DNA from 3 places in the Paenibacillus sp. MAH-35 genome. Region 2 is predicted to be linked to each of the others. Evidence: a T-box and tRNA genes for the amino acid it is inferred to sense, from the RefSeq annotation. Region 2 holds a T-box; the other regions hold tRNA genes.
What was found. A T-box is a leader RNA that pairs with one kind of tRNA and senses whether it is charged. The one in region 2 lies ahead of AC3Y2E_RS22805 (arginine--tRNA ligase), so its partner is inferred to be a tRNA-Arg.
Positions count from the first base shown of each region.

Region 1: it encodes a tRNA-Arg, which carries the amino acid that the T-box ahead of AC3Y2E_RS22805 (arginine--tRNA ligase) is inferred to sense. The anticodon was not compared.
Region 3: it encodes a tRNA-Arg, which carries the amino acid that the T-box ahead of AC3Y2E_RS22805 (arginine--tRNA ligase) is inferred to sense. The anticodon was not compared.

Region 1 is NZ_JBYUPU010000033.1:7,972-15,416, forward strand. Features, by position in the region: gene serS (serine--tRNA ligase) at 1-879, shown strand, start outside; tRNA gene AC3Y2E_RS25725 (tRNA-Ser) at 943-1,029, shown strand; gene AC3Y2E_RS25730 (hypothetical protein) at 1,307-1,651, shown strand; gene AC3Y2E_RS25735 (hypothetical protein) at 1,669-1,851, shown strand; gene AC3Y2E_RS25740 (small acid-soluble spore protein P) at 1,856-2,002, shown strand; gene AC3Y2E_RS25745 (alpha/beta fold hydrolase) at 2,932-3,726, opposite strand; gene AC3Y2E_RS25750 (sigma-70 family RNA polymerase sigma factor) at 3,882-4,394, shown strand; gene AC3Y2E_RS25755 (anti-sigma factor) at 4,378-5,574, shown strand; tRNA gene AC3Y2E_RS25760 (tRNA-Pro) at 5,631-5,704, opposite strand; tRNA gene AC3Y2E_RS25765 (tRNA-Arg) at 5,729-5,803, opposite strand; gene AC3Y2E_RS25770 (cold-inducible protein YdjO-related protein) at 5,969-6,184, opposite strand; gene AC3Y2E_RS25775 (hypothetical protein) at 6,197-6,403, opposite strand; gene AC3Y2E_RS25780 (hypothetical protein) at 6,524-6,745, opposite strand; gene AC3Y2E_RS25785 (GIY-YIG nuclease family protein) at 7,140-7,445, shown strand, end outside.
Region 2 is NZ_JBYUPU010000025.1:38,302-45,746, reverse strand. Features, by position in the region: gene AC3Y2E_RS22820 (cell wall-binding repeat-containing protein) at 1-848, opposite strand, end outside; gene AC3Y2E_RS22815 (sensor histidine kinase) at 958-2,040, opposite strand; gene AC3Y2E_RS22810 (response regulator transcription factor) at 2,042-2,728, opposite strand; gene AC3Y2E_RS22805 (arginine--tRNA ligase) at 2,836-4,704, opposite strand; T-box leader at 4,753-4,984, opposite strand; gene AC3Y2E_RS22800 (carbon-nitrogen hydrolase family protein) at 5,053-6,003, opposite strand; gene AC3Y2E_RS22795 (hydroxyacid dehydrogenase) at 6,286-7,272, opposite strand.
Region 3 is NZ_JBYUPU010000001.1:326,050-333,494, forward strand. Features, by position in the region: gene AC3Y2E_RS01330 (glycosyl hydrolase family 28-related protein) at 1-565, shown strand, start outside; gene AC3Y2E_RS01335 (hypothetical protein) at 746-1,075, shown strand; gene AC3Y2E_RS01340 (glycerophosphodiester phosphodiesterase) at 1,076-2,665, shown strand; tRNA gene AC3Y2E_RS01345 (tRNA-Arg) at 2,952-3,025, opposite strand; tRNA gene AC3Y2E_RS01350 (tRNA-Gly) at 3,040-3,113, opposite strand; gene AC3Y2E_RS01355 (hypothetical protein) at 3,377-4,318, shown strand; gene tig (trigger factor) at 4,459-5,760, shown strand; gene clpP (ATP-dependent Clp endopeptidase proteolytic subunit ClpP) at 5,925-6,551, shown strand; gene clpX (ATP-dependent protease ATP-binding subunit ClpX) at 6,563-7,445, shown strand, end outside.

The DNA.
Region 1 (7,445 bases), on a different contig from region 2:
TTCGAACCAAAGGCGCATTGGGAAATTGCGGACAAGCTCGGCATTCTTGATTTCGAATCGGCTGCGAAAGTAACGGGTTCGCGATTTGTGTTTTATAAAGGGCTTGGAGCGCGTCTGGAACGGGCGCTCATTAACTTTTTTATGGATCTTCACAGCGGCGAGCACGGTTATGAAGAGATGCTTCCGCCGTTTATCGTCAACCGGGACAGCTTAACGGGCACCGGTCAGCTTCCCAAGTTTGAGGAAGACGTCTTTAAGGTGCAGGGCACCGACTATTTCCTGATCCCGACGGCAGAAGTGCCGGTAACGAACTTTCACCGGGATGAAATTTTGCCGATAGAGCAGCTGCCTAAAAATTATGTGGCGTTCAGCGCTTGTTTCCGTTCGGAAGCGGGTTCGGCCGGCCGCGATACGCGGGGACTGATTCGTCAGCATCAATTCAATAAAGTCGAGCTGGTGAAGCTCGTTAAGCCGGAAGACTCTTATGACGAGCTTGAGGCGCTTACGCAGCATGCCGAGAAAGCTTTGCAGCTGCTGAAGCTTCCGTACCGCGTGATGACGCTGTGTACGGGCGATCTCGGCTTTACCTCGGCTAAAACATTCGATCTCGAAGTATGGCTGCCGAGCGGCGGATCGTATCGTGAAATTTCGTCCTGCAGCAACTTCGAGGATTTCCAGGCACGCCGCGCCAATTTGCGGTTCCGCCGGGATGCGAAGTCGAAGCCAGAGTTCGTTCATACGTTGAACGGTTCCGGACTGGCCGTCGGCCGGACGGTAGCGGCAATACTGGAAAATTATCAGCAGCCGGACGGCAGTGTCGTAGTGCCCGATGCACTCCTGCCCTACATGAACGGCGTAAAAGTGATCTCCAAAAAATAACCCTTGCGGTGGGCCCGCTGCTTATGATAAAATTCTTTCTAGTCATTGGCGGGCCGCCATTTTGGAGAGGTGGTCGAGTGGTTGAAGGCTCTGGTCTTGAAAACCAGCGAAGGGGTAACTCTTCCGTGGGTTCGAATCCCACCCTCTCCGTTTGAATAATCCTACTTATGGGATGTAGAACCTTTAGGTTCGTCGAAGCTAAAAGTTTTCGGAGAAAACTTACTTCGGAAGCATTCGCTAATCTTCGTTAGCGTTTGCTTCGCAGTCTCACCCGAAGGGGGAGTATCCCACCCTCTCCTTATGAATAATCTTGCTTATGGGATGCAGAAGTCATGAATCTAACGATTCATGGCTTTTTTTGTACGCCAGGCCACTCGCATAAAAGGGTGGCGACCTCCGCAAGTTAAGGTTGCGGAGGTGTTTGTTGATGAGCAAAACAGATGTGCTCACGCTCGATCAGAACGAGCTAACAGAGGCGTGGCGGACTACATTGCCCACCTTGCTGAATGAATCCGATAAGGCCGAAGTGAAAGCGGACGAGCATGATCCGAAATCGGTGCGCATTCATATTCGTACGGCGGGACACGCGATGTATTCCTTCGATTTCCTCGTGACTTACGTGGATTCCCGCGAGGTGAAGGTAGACTTGGTCGACGTCGAGAAGGACGATCAGACAGTCGATGAGCGGAACGATGTCATTCAAAATATGGTCGAAGACTACATCCGCCACATTCACGAATGCGCACAAGCATTAAAAAAAGTGACAAGCTGACTAGGAGGGGCCGAGCGATGACGAAAACAAAAGCAACCGATAAAAACTTGCAAAATGTCGTCAAGGATCTGGAATTGTCTCCTGTGAGCAGTCACCATGCCCAACAGCTTCAACAGGATACGAATGACCGGCGCCACAAGGATGCCTTGAACCATGATACCGACAAAGGGGAAGTCAAGTTTGTAACGGAAGGAGAATAAAACGATGCCCAAAGATATCCCTCAGCCTGTAAACCCTCCAAGCGGAGCGGCCGAGCGCAAGTCGAACAACGGCAATTCGCAGGAGCCTCTATCCGGTTCCAAGAAAACGAAGCAAGCCAATCATACCCGACATAATAACGGGGAAGGGTAAACCGAAAAAAGTTTTGGGCCAAGTGAATATCGAAGCCATAACCGGACATACTATTATCGACGGTGAGAAGAGAGGTGTGGTTCCGTTGAACTATTCAACAGCAACACCAAGTAAGGATCTAAATACCGAACATTGAAGCGGAGGCGATGTGCCAAAGACACGTTAGCGTGTTTCTAACACATGCAGCAAGGATTAGCCGCTAACAGCAGCGATCCTGATTCCGAAGAAGAGGTAAGGTACAGCTGATTCATACAAAAACCGATCACCGTCAAAAAAGGACCCGAAAGGGTCCTTTTTTAGTTGTACGCTAAGTGTGGGCGTCATCTCTGGGGTGATACGCTGACCACAGCCAAGAACGTGTCTGACGCGAGGTGGAGCTTGAAGGAAACTGAGCAAAGCGCGAGCTAAGGGATACGAACAAAGAAGAATGAATAATGAACAACGAACACGAACTGGAATCAAGGGTAAATAAGTCAGAGTCAGATTCGGTCCGTCATCATAAGCAAATGTGATGTATCCCATCCATGCTAATTGGTGCGAGCTGCAGATAGAAGCGGTTTGCATCTCTTATTTGCCCGGAAATCGAACTTTAGGTAAAAATAAGAGCGGTTTGCAGCCCCTAATTCTTCGAACAAGACCGGAAACCGACCAGATTCGCAGTAATAGGGGGTACAAACCGCTCTTAATCTTTAACAGTGGGCTGAGATCTGCCGAATAAAGGTCCCAAACCGCTCTTATGACGCCAACACGCCAACACTCCCAAAAACGTACGACCTCGGAACGGCACGAAAGGTGAACCCAAGCAACCCAAGCAACCCAAGCAACCCCAGCTACCTTGTTAATCCGGAGTCTGTGCCGTGCCCGTCTGTCGCCAACAGCACCAGACAACCAGCCGATTCGCTTCTATGTCCGACCAGCGCCGTATTTCGTCAGCCCTGCACGGCTTCCACGAAAGCAAGCAGTTCTTGCGCAAGCCGGCTTGGCCGTTCCATCATACTCATATGGCCGCTGTCCTCGATCAAAACCTGTTTGATGGAGTTTCCCGAGACCGAGAACGTCTTCTCCGGTTGAATGATCTGATCCGAACCACCGGCCAGAAGCAATACCGGGCACGAAGCGTTCTTTATAACCTGATTCCGGTCGGGCCGTTCTCTCATCGCTTCAAGCGTTAAGACGGCTCCTTCCGGCGGAGTGATGTAGCCGATCTCTTTCGCTTCGGCAACTTTCCCTTTCATCGTTTCTACGTGATCCGGGGCGAACAGCTTCGGAATTAGTCCGTCGATAAACGGAACGATGCCGGAATCGAGTACGGTTTGGATCGATTTCAGGCGATTTTCTTTGCCCTTCTCGTCGTCCGGGAAAGCGGTGGAATGGACGAGCCCAAACGCTTGAACCCGATCCGGATGTCTCTCCGCCCCTGCAAGCGTGATATAGCCTCCAAGCGAGTGGCCGATCCATACCGCTTTCCCGACGTTTAATTGACGCAGCAGCTCCGCCATATCGTCAGCAAACGACTCGATGGCATACGGAGCCGCCGGGACTCCGGATTGTCCGTGACCGGGCAGATCGGGTACGATGACTCTGCATCCTTTCAATAACGGCACGACTTCATCCCAGTAATGGGAGCTGCCGCAAAAACCGTGCATCAGCAAGACGGGAAACCCGGTTCCTTCGTCTCTGTAGCGGATTTCGATGGAGCGTTCGGACAGTTGTATCGTATTCATCAGCATTCCTCCCGCATTTATTTTCTCCATGCTACCCAAAAAGAATCAGAAAAGCAAAATGTGCGCGAGCCAAGATTAATTACCCTTTTCCCATTTGTTCAAAACGTCCGTAACTTTCCAAGCTTTCATTCGTGGATACAAGGGAGGGGGAGCGAATGGAGACGAACAGTTTGGATTCCATATACCGTAAGTATGTCAAAGACATCTTCCGTTACTTGCGCTCCCTCTGTCGCGACGAGCATGCAGCGGAGGATTTGCTGCAGGAAACGTTTTACCGGGCCTATCTGCATTTGGACGATTGCAAGGAAGATAAAATCAAGCCGTGGCTGTTCCGGGTCGCTTACCATGCGTTTATCGACTACATGCGGAAGGAAAGTCGCAGCTCGGTGTACGGAACGGATTACTTTCAACGTCTGGCCGATCGCGATACGCCGGAAACCGCCGTTCTCCGCCAGGAAATCTGGACGGAAATCGGAAAGCTTGTAGCTGGACTGCCGGACAACCAGAGGCACGCGATCTTGCTGCACGACTTTCATCAGCTGTCCTATCAGGAGGCGGCGGATATTATGGGCATCCGGTTGTCCCATTTCAAAATCTTACTGTTTCGGGCCAGACAAAAGCTAAGAGAGTACGAAGAGTGGAGGAATCCGGATGAGCGAGGAGTTTAAGCGAAAGCTGAAGCAATATGCGGAGGGCAGCCTGCCGGAAGATGAACGTGAAGAAGTGGAGCGGGAGATCGAGAAGCTGGAGCTGTACCAAGGCTACTTGGAGGAGCTCACGGAAAGTGTCGATAACAAAAGCGGAATAAGGGGCGGGCGGCAGGCGGAACCGTCCGAAAGCGAGAACAAGCGGCAACTGCGGAAGGAAGCCAATATTATTCGCAGAGGGAAATGGAAGGCACGCCTGTCCAATGCCCTGACGCTGCTTTCTTTATTAATCGCTGTGACATTCGTCAGTTCGGCCTGTACGGCGCTTTTTTACAGTATGGGAGAGCCCGGCCGGGTGGATCTATACAGAGACGTCGTATCGTCTGCAATTGCCGTTACAGAGCCTAATGTCGAGGTTCATCTGAGCGCACAGGGCAACGCGTTTTTTACGATGGATTTGAAAGGCGAACTCGTCAAGCAGATCGGAGATGCGAGGGTATCGGCGGGAGATTACTCAATCAGGTTTTTGCTTAATCGTACGAATGGCCCGGTCCTGTCGTGGAAGGAGCGAAATACGAACGGACGCGGGTTTGCAAGACTTCCCGACTCCAGCACCTACAACGGGGATTCCGAATGGTCGATTCTCGAAAAGCTGCCGGAAGGTACCGTGTCGGAGCTGTATTTCTCGCTGGACCGGCTGTACGAGACGGAAGATCTGCTGAAGCTGCTGGAATCCCGAAATCTGACGCCGCTCTGGTTCGCCGTAGATAACGGCCAGGACAACTCAGGCAGAAGTTGGGTGAGCGACCCTATCGGCTTTCCCTATATGCCGATCTGGCATCATGACGATAAGAAGCTGGAGAGCTATTCGGAGGAAAAACGCGGCTTGTTCAGCAAGATCACGTCGAGCCTCTCTTCTTATCCGCAAGTGCAAGCTTATGGCGACGGAGAGCTGCGCAACGAAAATTTTAAGAAAACTTTGTACTTGTTGAAGGAATACAGAGCGATTACGAAAAAAGCAGCTCCCTTCATGAAACTGGATGAAACGATTGGTTATGTGGAGCAGCATGGCGTCAAGCTGTACGGGGCGGTAGTCACTGGTCCGACCAAGGAGCTGCTGAAGCTGAAGCAGGAGCCCTGGGTGAGAGCGCCACGGGTCGGGGAAGTGCGTCTATGGAACTGGAGGGATAAAGGGCACTGAACGAAGACAAACAAAAAAAACGCGGCAGAAATGCCGCGATAGGATGTGTACAAGTATCGGAACGACAGGATTTGAACCTGCGACCTCTTGGTCCCGAACCAAGCGCTCTACCAAGCTGAGCCACGTTCCGTCAAGCCTATGGGGGATCGATAAGCGCGCCACGGCGGGATTCGAACCCACGACGCACAGTTTAGGAAACTGTCGCTCTATCCAGCTGAGCTACGGGCGCATGCGAAAGAAAGATGCAAGGATTAATATAGCACAAGGTTGAGGGGAACGCAAGATCGTATTTGCAAAAATGAAGGATATAAAAGTGATCTCCCAAGCGGAGCGGCGAATCGCCGGAACGAATGGAAAAGCCCCTGCCTTACCGGCAAGGGGCTTACCTGCATCGTCACGATTTGACGGTAGTCAGCTTCGGCAGCATTTTGGTCTCTAGCACCATTTCTTTGCTGCAGATCGGACAGGATGGGCTCTCCTCAAACGCAAGATCGACCCTCATCCAGCACGTACACGAAGCATCGGAACATTTCCACACCGGAGTTTCGAACAAGGGAAACGGGCTCGAATTCCGCGGGAACCCTTTTTCCATATAGGTTTTGCCGCTCATACAATCACCTTATCACCCGGAAGCCGCCTCGGATTTCCGTTCGTATTTTTTTAACTTCTTCTTGTTGCGGCACAGCTTGCATACTTGCCATACCGTACCGTCGTCGCGCGTAAGCTCGTGAACGAGTTTTACGCCTGTACTGGAACAGTTGGGACACGTGCCTCTTGTGCTTGGCTGCTGCTTGGGCAGCACTTTGATTTTCGGTTTTCTGGACGACATCTCTCGTCTCCTCCTTGTATTCGATAATGGTAGGAAGGGGAGGAGAATAGAGTCCGGCGGCATCAGCTCCCTCTTTCAAGCAAGGGACGAACCGAAATTGCAGGCTGCTGTCGGCGGTTGTCATCCGGATCTCTTTACGGCTTGTGCATCCGGCTCGGCGCCGGGTTTTGCATGATACACGATCATAATGCTTCTCTTTATGAAGGAGTGCGGCTCACCGGTTTGGATCAGCGCGTACTTGGTTTCGATATACTGACTGGCCTCCAGGGTGTCTAGAAACCGGTTTGCTTTTATTTCAGCAGAGGCATGCAACGTATCCGTAAACGTTTTTATCTGGATCATATTCACACGCGTCCTTATCAGTTCATTCGTCAAGCAAAGGATTCTGAACGTCGCGCCCCGTCCGCCGGGCTTAAGGAAAACGGTTACCCGGCTTGTATGACTAGCGGAACATGGCACCACCTCCTTCACATCCATTAAATGTAAATCGCCATATATAAGCGCAAAGGCACCCCGTTTCAGAAATGAAACGGAATGCCCAGTCCTACCACTCGTATTGCATTTATTATCTCTCGCCGTCTCACAAATGTCAACATTACTGGGATATGGAACCATTTAATGTAAGCTAGGGTAAAAAATAAAAACCGGCGGAAAGGAGGAAGTCATGAGCGGCAGCCGAATTGCTAACAGATAGAGGACAGACCCGGAATCGACGCAGGGGAAGGAGGAACATGCGGTGGGAAGCCCGTTCCGTTTCGAACCGAGCCTATATCCCGAGGAACCGGGATGCTACTTGATGTTTCATGAACACGGCCAACTGCTGTATGTCGGAAAAGCGATTAATTTGCGCAAACGATTGGCGTCTTACTTCCATTCCAAGCCGGATCGGGAGAAAACGGCCAGACTGGTGCAGCAGATCGCCTCTATCGAAATTATGATCGTCCGGAATGAAAACGAAAGCTTCTCGCTGGAGACTAATCTGATCCAGCACTACCTGCCTCCGTATAACCGGTCCAAAAAAGGAGAGCCCTCCGTGTATCCG
Region 2 (7,445 bases):
AACGCAATGGAGTTTTCGTAAGCGTCTTTGCCGGCGATCCGCTGCACCCGCCCGTACGGCTTCAACTGTTCCTCGACCTTTTTGGAAACGACGCTTTCCGGCCCGAGAATATACACGTTCGCCGCCCCGTTCCGCTTCGCGAGCGCTTCGGCCGTTTCTTGGGGAACCTCGTCTTTCTTGACGTACAGCAGCGGCTCCGGCATATGCGCGATCCAATTCACAGCAGGCAGCGTGAACGCCGGATCGTCCATCGAACCGACGATAACCGACTTCGGCAGCTCGTTTGCCGCTTTGGCGTAATAGGCGTCGATATTTTTGGCGACATCCGCCGGGTTCGCTCCCGTCACTTTATCCGTTTTCAGGCCCAGCTTCGTTAGCTGCTGCTCGATCTGCGGGGCCAGATCGCCGACCAGCACGACCTGCACCCCGTTATTGGAAGGCACCCCGGCCGGCTTCAGCCTTTTAATCTCGTTTAGCGTCACTTCCGGAATCGAGTCGTTGTTGACGAACAGCACCGGCCCGTTGTTCGGATGATGGATCAGATCGGCGCTGGCGGCCGCATGCTGCCATTGCCCGGGATTCGCAAGCACGATGCCGCCCGGACGGTTATCGTCCCGGTTGGCCATCCATAACGACCGGGAGACGAGCACAGCCGCCTCGTACGGATCGCCGGTATTGATCCGCGTCGTATTTTTCGTAGCGATCCACGGCATGTTAGCCGCCGCTCCTTCTCCCGGCAAGCCGGCCGCTGCGGATGGATCGTTTTTCCCGTTGCCGTCGAAGCAGCCGGCAAGCAGCATGGCGGTCGCTCCGACGAGCAGACCGTTCAGCACTAGCTTTCGTTTCATACAGTCTCTCCTTCTTCAAGCTTTACTGCGGACACGGTTGTTCGGCAACCAAGCGTCCGTACCACACAGTGTAGCCGCAACTTTTGAAGAACTTGTGAAGGAGATCCGGTTATTGCGGGATTACGGCAACAAATTCGCTGCCTGCCTCCGGGCCGTCCCCGCTAACCGCCCATACTTCCCCTTGATGCGCCTGTACGAGCGCTTTGACGATGGCCAGTCCGATCCCCCTGCCCCCCGTTTTCCGGTTCCGGGACTTGTCTCCCCGGTAAAATCGCTCAAAAATAAACGGCAAGATTTCCTTCGTTATACCCGCCCCCGTATCTTTTACGCTAAACCGGATCTGTCCGTTATCCGGCCGTGCGGACATCACAACCTTGCCGCCCGCCGGTGTCGCCTTCAAGGCGTTCGACAGCAAATTGACCAGCACTTGCCTCATCCGGTCCGGATCGGCCCGCATGACAAGACCGTCATCAACCGGCTCCGTCCGCAGTCCGACGCCCTTCTCCGCATAAGCCGGAGACAACAGCTCCGCACAACGCTCCAGCAGTTCCCCGACGCGGACGGTCGTGTACGATAGTCCGAAATCCCCCGACTCCAGCGCATTCAGATCCTCGAGATCGGATACGAGTCCGATCAGCCTGCCGATCTCGTCCAGGCATACCCGGTACCGCTCCGGCGAAGGCTGCCATATGCCGTCCCTCAGGGCGGACAGATGACTCTTGAGCGTAGTCAGGGGCGTCCTCAGCTCATGGGCGATATTCTCGGTCATCGCGATCCGGAGCCGTTCCTGCTCCTGAAGCTGATCGGCCAGCCGGTTCAGCGCCAGTCCGAGGGCTGCCAGCTCGTCCTCGCCCTGCACCTCGGTGCGGGTGCCAAGCTGGCCTCTTGCCATCATCTCCGCCGAATATTTCATCCGGACCAGCGGTCCCGCCAGCTTTTTACCAAGCCAAATACTGACCGGCACGACGATAAGTATCGAGCCGAGCAGCGTCCAGCCGATCGCCTGCATCACCGCCCGTTCGAGATGACTGCTCCAGCCGGCAGCGCCTCCTGCCGCTCCGCCGGACTCGAGCTGGTACATATTGAAGTGATAATGGATGCCCGCAACGAGCGTAACCGAAGACAAAATTAAAATGAGCGATACGACGGCGCCAAGCGTAACGGCTATGCGGACCCGAAGCGACTGTTTCATCTCAGCCTCCGCTAAACCGGTAGCCGATTCCGTACACGGTGACGATATAGTCCGGATTTTTCGGGTCGGCTTCTATTTTGTGCCGCAAGTTTTTGATATGCTGATCGATCGTCCGGGCATCGCCGTCAAAATCAAAGCCCAGCACCTTGCCCACCAGATCGTCGCGGCTGAACGTCCGATTCGGGTTACGGGCAAATACGAGCAGCAGCCTGTACTCGTTCGGCGTTAACGCAACCGTCTCCCCCCTCAGCACCACCTTTTGCTGCAGCGCATCAATAAGCAGCTCCCCGCCGCGGAACGGAATCCGGTCCGCAAGCAGATCACCTCCGTCCGTACGCCGTAGGATGGCGCGCACTCTGGCGATCAGCTCCAGCGGGTCGAACGGCTTGGTCATATAATCGTCCGCTCCGAGCGACAAGCCCAGCAGCCGGTTGCGCTGCGCGGTTTTGGCGGTCAGCATCAGGATCGGTACGGGACTGCGGCCGCGGATCGTCTCGCACACCAGTTCCCCGTCCCCGTCCGGGAGCATCAGATCCAGCACCACCAGATCGACGTGCCGGTCCCGAATCTGATCCAGCGCCAGTCTCCCCGATTCCGCCTCCAGCGTCCGATACCCTTCGCTGGCCAGGTAAGAGACGATCACCTCCCGGATATTATCGTCGTCCTCGACGACGAGTATCGTCTTCACGATCCACCGCCTCCTTCGCTTGTTCGTTACCCTCATCGTAATGCAAATGCGGCTGCAAGCTCAAGCGGGGGGAGGATTCTGTGGACGTTTAGTTTGGCTTGTATAGGTTACATGCTCTTCGGCGCTGGCATACCAAGAATATCCAGCGCGTCTTGGAGCACATCGCGGAATCGCTTTGTCAGCCACAGACGAATCTCCCTCTTGGGCGGTTCCACTTTTAACACCGGACAAGTCGCGTAAAAATGATTAAACAGCGTGGCGATTTCATAAGCGTAGGTGCATATGAGATTAGGCGCTAGCTCGCGAATTGCTTTTTGAAACACATCCGGCCAATAAGCAAGATGTCGGATCAGCTGCAGTTCCTGCTCTTCGAGTTCACGTATAACCGGTACTACATCGGCCGTGGAGTCTGCACCAGCTTTATGCAGAATGCTGCGAGACCTGGCATACGAGTAAAGCAGATAAACACCCGTATTGCCCGTTATTTCAGTCGCCTGCTCCAGATCGAATACCACTTCTGTCTGCAGATGAAATTTGAGCAAATAGTAACGCATCGCCGCGGCGGCGATCGCCCGGCTAGATAAACCGGTACGGCGTGAACGTTTGGCCTCGATGGAACGCTCCATTCGGTCGAGGAAGTCGGTTACGCGAATGCCGATCCCTTGACGCCCGGACATCGGATATGATGTCTTACCGTCCGATGTATCCACTCCTAGTTTCCTCGCCGTATCCGGACTTAGGGAGACGACACCGTAGCTGACATGCTTCAGTTTCTCAGCTTGTTCGCTGTAACCCAATGCAACCAGCGCTTGCCTCACCATCTCCTGCGGATATTGCTGTCTATGGTCGATTACGTTAATGACAGTGTCCGCTCTTCCAATTTTTCGGGCGCTGCCGGAAGAAGACGTCGTCCATAACCCGGCCTCAAATTTCTTATACTTGAAATCTTTGCCGAGCAAACCAAATTTCCATAGATGGTAGGCGATATCCTTCGCCGTATACGTCAAAATGCCGTTTGACCGGACCAGCACTTTATCCGCTTGATAGTCGCCTTCTCCGCATGCATCCCCGCCATCTTCCGGCTGCTTTAACACCCAGCACCCCTCCAGCTTGCCTTTTGTTTCACGATGGAATAGAGGTGTTCGTTGCAACAGTTGGAACGCTTGCTCCCAGAATCCTTCCCGGACGATGCTGCTTTCCCATACCAGGACGTCATAACGAATACCGAATTGGCGCATTTCCTTCACATGCTCTCTGACGATTCTTTCCGCGACAAGCAGTCCTGCCCATGCCAGATTGGAAGTGCCCCCCTCCAACTCGTGAAGAACGACGGTACGCTGTTGTTGCAGCGCCGGATTGTCTTTATACGCTCTGTTGACCTCGGCGTAAGTATCCCAGCAATAATCGCCGAATCGCTCGTATGACCCCGTAGACGGAGTATGAAGGAGCCCGACAACCGTATCCGCCAACTGGTTGCCCAAATCGTCAATGTAATTATGGACTTCCACTTGTCTGCCTTCCCGGACCAGCATTCTTGCCAAAGTATCGCCTATGCACGAATTGCGCAGATGTCCGATATGGGCCGATTTATTAGGGTTAATCGACGTATGCTCAATGACGATCTTCCCCTCTCTCCCCGTCGGAATGGCCGGTTCATAAGCCGCGGAGTCTGCCCACTTCTGCCAATTCATAAAAAAGTTTAGAAACCCGGGCGGAGCGACCTCCACTCTCGCAAACCATGTTTTAATCATCTCTTCCTCCCACAGGCGCTCGCAAATGTCGTGTGCGATGGAGATCGGGGATCGGCGCAAGGTTTTAGCGAGCAGCATCGCAGCATTTGTGCTGAAATCCCCATGCGACGCTTGATGCGGATGCTCGATGCCGATTTTTAAGTCTGTCGGCCATGCTTGGCCGGATTGCCCTACCAGTTGGGCGGCAATCCGTTCGACTGCCGAAGCGATAATTGTGCTGGCCATACTTATTCCTCCTGTCTGCATAAACTAAAATAAGCCCTCGTCTCTATAGTTAGAGACGAGAGCTTTTATGTTCCCGCGGTACCACTCCAAGTGTCCGGCCATACAGAGCCAGACCCCTCTTTTGGTAACGGTCTGTGACCGGATCTACCTACACTGCAAACACAGCTTCTGTAGATCATCTCCCGGGTCCGATTCATCCAAAACTTCCGTACCGGCTTTCACCTTCCCCGGCTCGCTGCGACTGGTTGTCTTTGACTACTATCCCGTTCCTCGATGCTGGATATGAACTTTTTACAATACTTTACAACATTTATACCGGAAGCCGCCGCCTCTGTCAAGCTTCAAACCTCAAGGCTCGAGATGTCCCGGAGCGCAGCGATGCTCCAGCGACCGGCTGAAATACTCGTCAAGCTTCTCCAGGCCGAACTCCTCGATAATCGCCCCGACGCCGAACTCGTCCGTTTCGCTGGACAGCAGCACCGAGCCGAGCAAGCCGGGATCGTGAATCGACACTTGGGGTCCGTACTTCCGCTTTATTTCCCGGAAGCGCGCCCCATTTTTGTCGATATGCAGAACTTCGCAGTCCAGATTGATCGTCGTCGTGACGAACGGGTAATAATTCGTGCTCTGCGCGACCACTTCGCCGAGCGGAGAAATAATCGCGCACGGCAGCCCGGCTATCGCTCCGGCGAAATGGGCCCGGCACGAATACGCCCAGTAGTTCTGCATGATCGCTCCGTGGTACATGGAAGGAAACACGATCAGATCGGGACGGGCTTGGACGTATTGCTGCCGCAGCTCGTCAAAGTTCAAGTCGAAGCAGATCGCGACCGCCACCGTGCCGAAATCGCACTGGAATACCGGAGCGTCCTTGCCGTACAAAATGCCGTTCTGATCGTACTCGGCAGGCACGAGATGGTTTTTGTGATACGCGCCGATCACCGAACCGTCGCGGCCGATGAGCTGTGCGGTGTTGCGCCAGCTTCCGTCCTCGGCCTGCACATGCGACGGGTACACGATATGGCAGCGATGGCTCGCCGCCTTCTCGGCCATAAAGTCGCGAATCCGGTTGCCCCTTACCCGGTAATATTCCAGCCTCTGTTCCTTCGGATACACACTGGAGAGCGGACGGTCGCACGCCTCCGGCAATACGATCAGGTCCGGCTTGTCGGGCAGGACGCTGTCAAGCTGCTTCTCCCAATGCGCCATCATGCGCGCCAGCGCTTCCTCGGCAGGAACCCCCGCCTCGATTCTGCAAGGGGCGGGGCCCAAGCAGCTCACCTTCACATAATTGGCCATAACCCATCTCCTCCGGTGCGTGTCTTCCGGCGTCCAAGCGCCGTCTGCTCCGTATTTCGTCCGGCCTTAGCTTTAACGGCCGCCGCCGCGCATATCCTTGGAGACGTTCAGGTTCACGCGTTTCTCGGCATATTCGTGACCCGGCCTTACGTCGGGCCTTAAAAGGGAGCGTACCGCAGCACGTGGAAAATCATCGCTTTGCGGCCTTATTCGGCCGCCGTCTCGTACAGTTCCCTGACCCCTTGCTCCGATACGCCACTCCCCCTCGTCCTCTGCCAAAGCTCAGGCAAGCACGCTCATCTGCTCGGCCAGCACTTCACCGCGCAGCGGCCGGCCTTCGGCATACGCTCTCAGATCGTCCAGCACCGCTTGAGCGATCCGCTGCAGGCCGTTATTGACAGCTCCGGCAATATGCGGGGTCAGCATAACGTTAGGCAGTGTGCGGAACGGGTGATCTGGCGCAGGCGGTTCCGGATCGGTTACGTCGAGACAAGCGAACAGTCGTCCCTTCTCCAGCTCTGCGACGAGAGCCGCCTCGTCGATCAGCGAGCCCCGGGCCGTATTAATCAGAATCGCGCGATCTTTCATCAGCGCGAGCCGCTCGGCATTCAACGTCCGGTACGTCTCCGGCAGCGAAGGGGCATGGATGGAAACGACGTCGCTTTGCGCCAGCACTTCCTCCAGCTCCGCTTTTTCGGCGCCCATCTCGCGAGCCTTCTCCTGGCTCACAAACGGATCGTACAGCAAAATCCGGACGTCAAAATTGCGCATCAGCTTGACGTAGTGCGAACCCGCCTTGCCCGCCCCGATCACGCCGGCCGTTATTCCGTACAACTCCTGCACGCCTGATACCGGCCCCCAGGCTCCTTCCCGGGTCTGCTTGCCCAGTCTCCACATATCCTTCAAGGAAACGATCGTAAACCCAAGCGCCGTCTCGGCCACGCCTTTGCCGAGCGCTTCCGTTGCATTCGTCACGCGGATTCCCCGCTCCCACAGCTCCGGCGTGACGATCGGCTTCACTGTCCCGGCAGCATGCAGAACAAGCTTAAGGCCTGGTGCCTGCTCCAAAACGTTCCCGGTAAGCGGGGTGCAGCCCCACGATGTAATCGCTACGTCAGCGCCTTTAATGAGAGATGCAAGGCGCGACTCGTCCGGCGGCCCGGGCTGGTCGTTCACCACGACGTCCCCCAGCATCCGCAGCTGTTCCATATGATTGCTCCGAAAGATTCGTTCTCTCTGTTCCTTTCCTTGCAGCAGTACGATTTTCATTGTGTTCCCCTCCATGTCGGCATTGTCCGTTCGACGCCGTTCATTCGGCGTCGCCCGTTGCGAGACTAGTGAGCCGGTTCGGCATTACTTCGGCCAAGCTCCGCACATTCCCCTTTATCATTACCGCTAATTGATCCAACCCTTTTCACATAACGATCCAGCGAAAACTCTGG
Region 3 (7,445 bases), on a different contig from region 2:
AAGTCCCAATTCTGCGGCAAAGTATGATGCTAGCACAACAGAAATAAACCCGATCGTTATCGAAATATTATTCCCCAGTGCAGTCACCTACTTTAGCAACTTCGGAATATCATTTGGCAAATGGAATGAAAGCCCGAAGAATATCAAGCTTCAAAAGTTGTACCAAGGCATGTGGTCGGATGTGTTTGACTACACGAACTTGACGGCAAAAGTCCATATCATCTCCGATAATATCCCGTATAACACCGAAGGTTTTCGAATTACTCTGAGTGGAACTAATGCGGCATCCGGGAAACTGCGAATAACAAGAATATTCGGGCAATGTGCCGATTCGGTAGGAGCTGCATATTTACAAACGATTGGCGGTCCTGTTTACGGAACGATTGATATGCGTGATAACTATGTTGTTGTGGGCAACAAAACGTCTTTGCCTACAGCCTCGGCAGCCTATCGCGGACATCTGATCTCCGTAAGAGGGGCAACCGGAGTTGAAGACAGTTTTTACGTTTGCGCAAAAGAAAGCAATGATGCTTATATATGGAAAAAAATTAATTTTACGCTTTAGTTCACCGGGAGTAATAGCAGTCTGACAAGCCCAAGTTTTCGGGTATAGGGGCGGCGTAAAGTAGATCGCCGATATAATGAGGGACTTGTGTAAATCAAGTCCCCTGATTGTTTAAGGCAGATATCGCTATGTTTGCAATTGTATATATAGATGTTAATGTTTCAGGAATGGCGGCGGAGTATGGTTGATTGGATTGCAAGGGCAATGGCGGAAGAGGCTAGAAGCATACCCAGAAACTCACTTGGTTTGGCGAATGTTGATACTGCGGTTAAAAACGCACTAAGACCTGCTAACGTAGCGCTTCCGTTTTATTTCATGAAGAATGCGGCCAATATGGTCAGGCAAAATATTAAATACGATATATACAGTTATTGTCAATACAACGGCAACGGTTCGGACATTGTTATCGACGATGACACGGTTATTGTTAACCAGCATTTTGGTACCAAATTTACTATTGAGTATATGATAACTTTTGAAATGCGCAGGTGGGGATCGTTAAGCTTTTGAATGACCATTGAAAAAACGGCCGGGACACCGAGCTTGCTTTTTAACTTTTTTGACGAGACCAATGCTTTGATATCGTCCAATGTGGCGGTAGCATTCGGAACATCGTATGTTAAAGAAAATATACCAATCCCGGATCATGCGGTTTATTTCAGGATTCTTGCTCAATCCAGCAATATTACGGCAGTGTACAGCAAATCGATCCTCACATACGGTGACATTCTAGGTGACTATTCCTTGGATTACTACAACAAAATCTTTTTTACTGAACAATACGCTCGGGTAAACCTGTTAAATACGTTTCCTGCCATATGGGAGGTTGGTACGACCATACCGAATGTGTCTCTTGATCAAGCATACTCTCCAAGCAATTTACGTGTGCGCTTAAAGCTTCCGCACGTACTCAAAGTGGAAGCTGGTAAATCGTTATATTGGAAAATCCCGGGGCATTATAAAATAGGGGTTGGACAATACGATGCTAACCGTCAATTTATTGCTAGCATGGGGCTCAATCCGACAACTGAATCGTCCATTGCTCTATCGCCAGCCACCACATTTGTTACCATCTTGCTGGCTTACACAAACGACGCGCCTATAGCACCAACCGACATTTCGATTGAAGAAATATATGTGGGGTATAGTCCAAGTATTGAAACATCTTTGTCCAGTCAAATAAACAACCTAGACAAAGTGCGTTCCCTTATTGGTAAAAATTGTGCTCTTACTTATACAGGGCATTCAGGAGCGCTTGGATATGCACCGGAAAATACATTGGAAGCTTTTGAACTGTCGCGATTATTTGGGATGACTGGAGCAGAAACTGATATTCTTATGACGGCGGACGGACATATTGTTCTTATGCACGATGAGACTATAGATCGAACAACTACGGGCACAGGTCGGGTAGCCGATTTAACGCTGGTCCAAATAAAGTCTTGCAATGTAAGTCAATCCCGATATTCCTATAATGTCAAAGTTCCAACGCTTGAGGAATTTATGGCGCTTTGCAGGTCGTGTGACGGTTTGATTCCGAGATTGGAAATTAAACCTTATCCTAGCAGCAACATACCTAACTTGGTTGCAGAAATGATTCGAATTGTCAAAAACTACAACATGATCGATTTTATAATGGTCACATCTTTCAGTGCTGACATTTTGCGTGAAGTGAGACGTCAAAACAAAGATCTTCTTCTTGGGCTTATACGCAGTAACGGATTAAACTACATGCAGCAAGACCTTGCTCTTTCCCGGGAATTGGGGAACTTTGCTATATGTTTGTACGATTATGAGCCCCCAGATATTACTGCGGTAACGACTCAGGAACAAGTAGACACCTATCATGCTAACGGTATTTATGTGTCGATAGGCATTTCGAATTTATTGGAGGAAGAAGCGTATTTTCCTAAAATAGGCGTGGACACGATTGTCACAAATGTCCTTCCTAACCGATTTCGAAATCCGGTTAAGTATTCGGCCGACATTCGCACTACAGATGGTGGTACAACGTGGGAATTCATAGGTGCTATTATTGGGACAAGTATATCGTTTGACAAGACGTTAGGAAGCAAGAAACTGGGAGTTGTTTTTCAATGAGATTTCCGCCTAACTGGTTTAACGTTCTTTATCCATCCATATATGTGACCAACTACAGCGGAGCCATACATCCGGGGAGCGAAAACCTTGTAGTGAATACATGGTGGAGGCCCGATAAAAAATGCATAGTTCTAACGTTTATTTACAATGGTACGTTGATAGATTATACAGAACTACCGAGTTTTGCTCAATTTCGCATCAATGTCATCTTTTAAGCCTAACTTGCTTTGATATAGGCAGATAGGAAAACAAGAAAAAGCACAAGCATAAGCTTGTGCTTTTCGACCGTCCCAGGAGAGATTCGAACTCCCGACCGACGGCTTAGAAGGCCGTTGCTCTATCCTGCTGAGCTACTGGGACACGATGTTGTAGGCTGGAGCGGGTGATGGGAATCGAACCCACGCCACCAGCTTGGGAAGCTGGAGTTCTACCATTGAACTACACCCGCATTTTTAGCGGCAGAAATAAATATAACACACGCCTGTATGAATTTCAAGACAAAAAAGCGGATTAATTTGGATGCGTGGACTTAACAAGGAATGCACCGACAACCACCATATTTGAACGTACAAAATCGGGAATAATAATGAAAGAAGAAAATACGCGTTATCAGGTTTTATTTTCCTCACACCACGTCGCAGCTGTTCCCGGGATGCACATTTCTGATACAATGAGAGAACGTGAAAATATGGGAAGGCGGTGGTAAGAGACGTGTCGTCCAATTCGGATAATGTGATATTGTTCCCGAAGACGATCGAGTATTACCAGAGCGAACTGACACGTTTGCTGGAGGGAGAATGCTATGCGGAAGCGGCCGGCATGCTCCGTTTTTTGCTTCAGTGCCAAAGCGACGATCCGGAGTACAAGGAGGAATGGCAGTCGCTGCTCGGGTGGCTGGTCGAGTCGTTTCCCGAATCGGTACGCGGACATGGAAGCAAGGGAACCGGCGTAACCGGTCCGTCCCCGGACGATGAGAACGAAGACGAAGTGGACGAAGCCGGTATGCTTAAACGGCATGTTCGGGCCAAAGCCGCCAATGACTCGAAATTCGCCGACAAGCTGCTGGACATGCTGGCGCCGCACGCAACGGCCGAGAAACAGATGATGGCGCTGGAGCAACTCGCCCATTTGGACCGGCGCATCGTAGGCGACAGGCTTAGACGCTGGCTGTCCGAAAGCCGTCTTCATCCGCTCGTTCAGTTTCGCGGTCTCCAGGTGCTGCGGACGATCGGTGAGACCGGAACGATCGAGATCCGCAAGCTGGGGCAGACGATGATGCTGACCATTGGCGATACACCGGTTCGTTACGAACAGTATCCGGACCATCTGAGAGCGATCGGCGAACGGGTCAAATCCGCAATGGAATCGAAGCAGCCCGGCTTGACGGAGCTGATTGAAGCGACATGGAAAGACTTTCTGGCTTTCGTTTATGGAACGGCCGTGTACGACGAGCTTCTCGCTTTGGATGAAACCGGCAAAAGCGTCTGGGCCGCAGCGCTTCACCATACGGTGGAGGAGATGCTTTTCGAGCGTGCAGACGAGCAAAAACTAGGGGAAATCTACGGGCTTCCGGAATCCGTTTCCAAATCGCTGAACAAGGCGCAGCAGGTCATCAAATTGTTCGCAACCGTATCCAGCCCTGCGGAATCGTAAAGGAAATGATCCTACGCTTGAAATGAAGCCTCCTTATGTTATAATATAGTGGTTAAATGGCCATTTTGAGAGCGCACGGGCCTTTGCAGCGGCTCCACGAGCGCGCGGGACCGGTAAATTTGTTGGAGGGGAAAGCATAAATGAAAGCAACTTGGGAAAAAATAGAGAAGAACAAAGTCGTTCTTAACGTCGAAGTAGATGCTGAGCAAGTAGCATCGGCGTTGGACCGCGCCTTTAAGAAAGTAGCGGCTAAGGCTAACATTCCAGGATTCCGTAAAGGCAAAGTGCCACGCCAAATTTTCGAAGCCAAGTTCGGCGTTGAAAGCTTGTATCAGGATGCAGTAGACATTCTTTTGCCGGAATCGTATGTAAAAGCTCTGGATGAAACCGAGATCAAGCCGGTAGATCGTCCGGATGTAGAGATCGAGCAGTTCGGCAAAGGACAAGCCTTCGTCTTTAAAGCGACCGTTACGGTTAAGCCTGAAGTTCAACTGGGCGAGTACAAAGGGCTTGAAGTTGTTCAGAAAGAATCCGCCGTTTCCGAAGAAGAAATCGCTGAAGAGCTGAAGCGTCTGCAGCAGCGTCATGCCGAGCTCGTTGTCCTTGAAGAAGGCACGGCTGAGAATGGCGACATCGCCGTTATCGACTTTGACGGTTCCGTCGACGGAGTTCCGTTCGAAGGCGGCAAAGCCGAGAAGCATTCGCTTGAACTCGGATCCGGCAGCTTCATTCCGGGCTTCGAAGAGCAAGTGGTAGGTATGGCCAAGGGCGAAGAAAAAGACGTTAACGTAACGTTCCCGGAAGAATACCATTCCGAAGAGCTGAAAGGCAAAGCGGCCGTATTCAAAGTCGTGCTGCACGACATCAAGCGTAAAAACCTGCCTGAGCTGGACGACGAGTTTGCCAAAGACGTTAGCGAATTCGACACGCTTGAAGAATTCAAGCAAGACATCCAGAAGCGTCTGCAGGAGCGCAAAGAACAGGCTAATGAGCAGGACCGCGAATCGGCGGTTGTCGAGAAAGCGGCTGCCAATGCCGAAGTGGAAATCCCTGACGCGATGATTACGTCTGAAGTTGACCGCATGTTCGAAGACTTCACGAACCGTCTCAAAATGCAAGGCATGGACATCGACATGTACCTGAAATTTACGGGGCAGGATCAAGCGACTGTTAAGCAGCAAATGCGCACGGATGCGGAGCGCCGCGTTCGCAACGATCTGGTGCTTGAGGCGATTGCCAAAGCCGAGAATATCAGTGCTACGGAAGAAGAAATCAACGGCGAGTTGGATCGTCTGGCTAGCCAGTACCAAAGATCCGTTGAGGAAATCCGCGTCATTTTGTCGGCGAACGGCAGCCTCGACTCGATCGAGCACGATCTGATCGTGAAGAAAACGGTCGATTTCCTCGTGGAGAACAGCAAGGCGGTTGCGGAAGTAGCCTAATCCGATAGCGACAATGCGACAAGGCACGTTTGTTCCTAACGTGCCTTTCGTTTACCCATCCGGACAGGATTTTACAGTTTTACGCAGCCGGGCATAAGTTTTAAAGCCGAATACATACATTGGTATTAACGCCAAAAATGACATGAGGCCGCAAACGTGATACAATGAATGCAGCTTACAAAAGAAATGAGGGAAACAATATGGGCCTGATTCCTATGGTGGTTGAGCAGGAAAGCCGGGGCGAGCGTTCGTACGACATCTACTCGCGCCTTCTGAAGGACCGCATCATTTTTTTGGGCAGTGCGATCGACGACGACGTGGCGAATCTGGTTATCGCCCAACTGTTGTTTTTGGCCGCCCAAGATTCCGAGAAAGACATCAGCCTCTATATCAACTCGCCTGGGGGCTCGGTTACAGCCGGCTTAGGCATTTATGATACGATGCAGTATATCCAGCCTGATGTTTCCACCATTTGCGTCGGCATGGCAGCCAGCATGGGTTCATTGCTGCTGACCGCAGGCGCGAAAGGCAAACGTTTTGCGCTTCCCAACAGCGAAGTGATGATTCACCAGCCGCTAGGCGGCGTTCGGGGACAGGCGGCCGATATTAAGATTCATGCCGACTGGATCTTGAAGACGAAGCACAAGCTGAATGAAATATACGTGCACCATACCGGCCAGCCGTACGACAAAATCGAGCGGGATACGGACCGGGACAACTTCATGAGTGCGGGGCAAGCCGTCGAGTACGGGCTCATCGACAAGGTGATAACTCATATTAATCAGCAATAGGAGGTGATCCTATGTTTAAATTCAATGACGAAAAAGGTCAGCTGAAATGTTCGTTTTGCGGCAAATCCCAAGACCAGGTTCGCAAACTTGTAGCCGGTCCTGGCGTATATATTTGCGACGAATGCATCGAGCTTTGCACCGAGATCGTTGAAGAAGAACTGGGCAGCGAAGAAGAACTGGAACTGAAGGACGTACCGAAGCCAAAAGACATCCGCTCGATTCTCGATCAATATGTCATTGGTCAGGAACAAGCGAAGAAGTCGCTTTCGGTTGCCGTTTACAACCATTACAAACGGATCAATTCGCAAAGCAAGCTGGAAGACGTCGAACTTCAGAAGAGCAATATCGTCCTGATCGGTCCGACGGGCAGCGGGAAAACGCTTCTGGCGCAGACGCTCGCCAAAATTTTGAACGTTCCGTTCGCTATAGCGGACGCAACTTCGCTTACGGAAGCCGGCTATGTCGGCGAAGACGTAGAGAACATCTTGCTGAAACTGATTCAAGCGGCCGACTACGACGTCGAGAAGGCCGAAAAAGGGATCATCTATATCGACGAGATCGATAAAGTGGCGCGCAAGTCCGAGAATCCTTCGATTACCCGCGACGTTTCGGGTGAAGGCGTTCAGCAGGCGCTCCTCAAAATATTGGAAGGAACGGTCGCATCGGTTCCTCCCCAAGGCGGACGCAAACATCCCCATCAAGAGTTCATCCAGATCGATACGACGAACATTCTGTTTATTTGCGGCGGAGCTTTCGACGGGATCGAACAGATCATCAAACGCCGGATCGGCAAAAAAGTGATCGGCTTCAGCAGCGAAGGTCACAAAACCGATCTGAAGCCGGGCGAATATTTGTCGCTCGTGCTGCCTGAGGATCTGCTGAAGTTCGGACTCA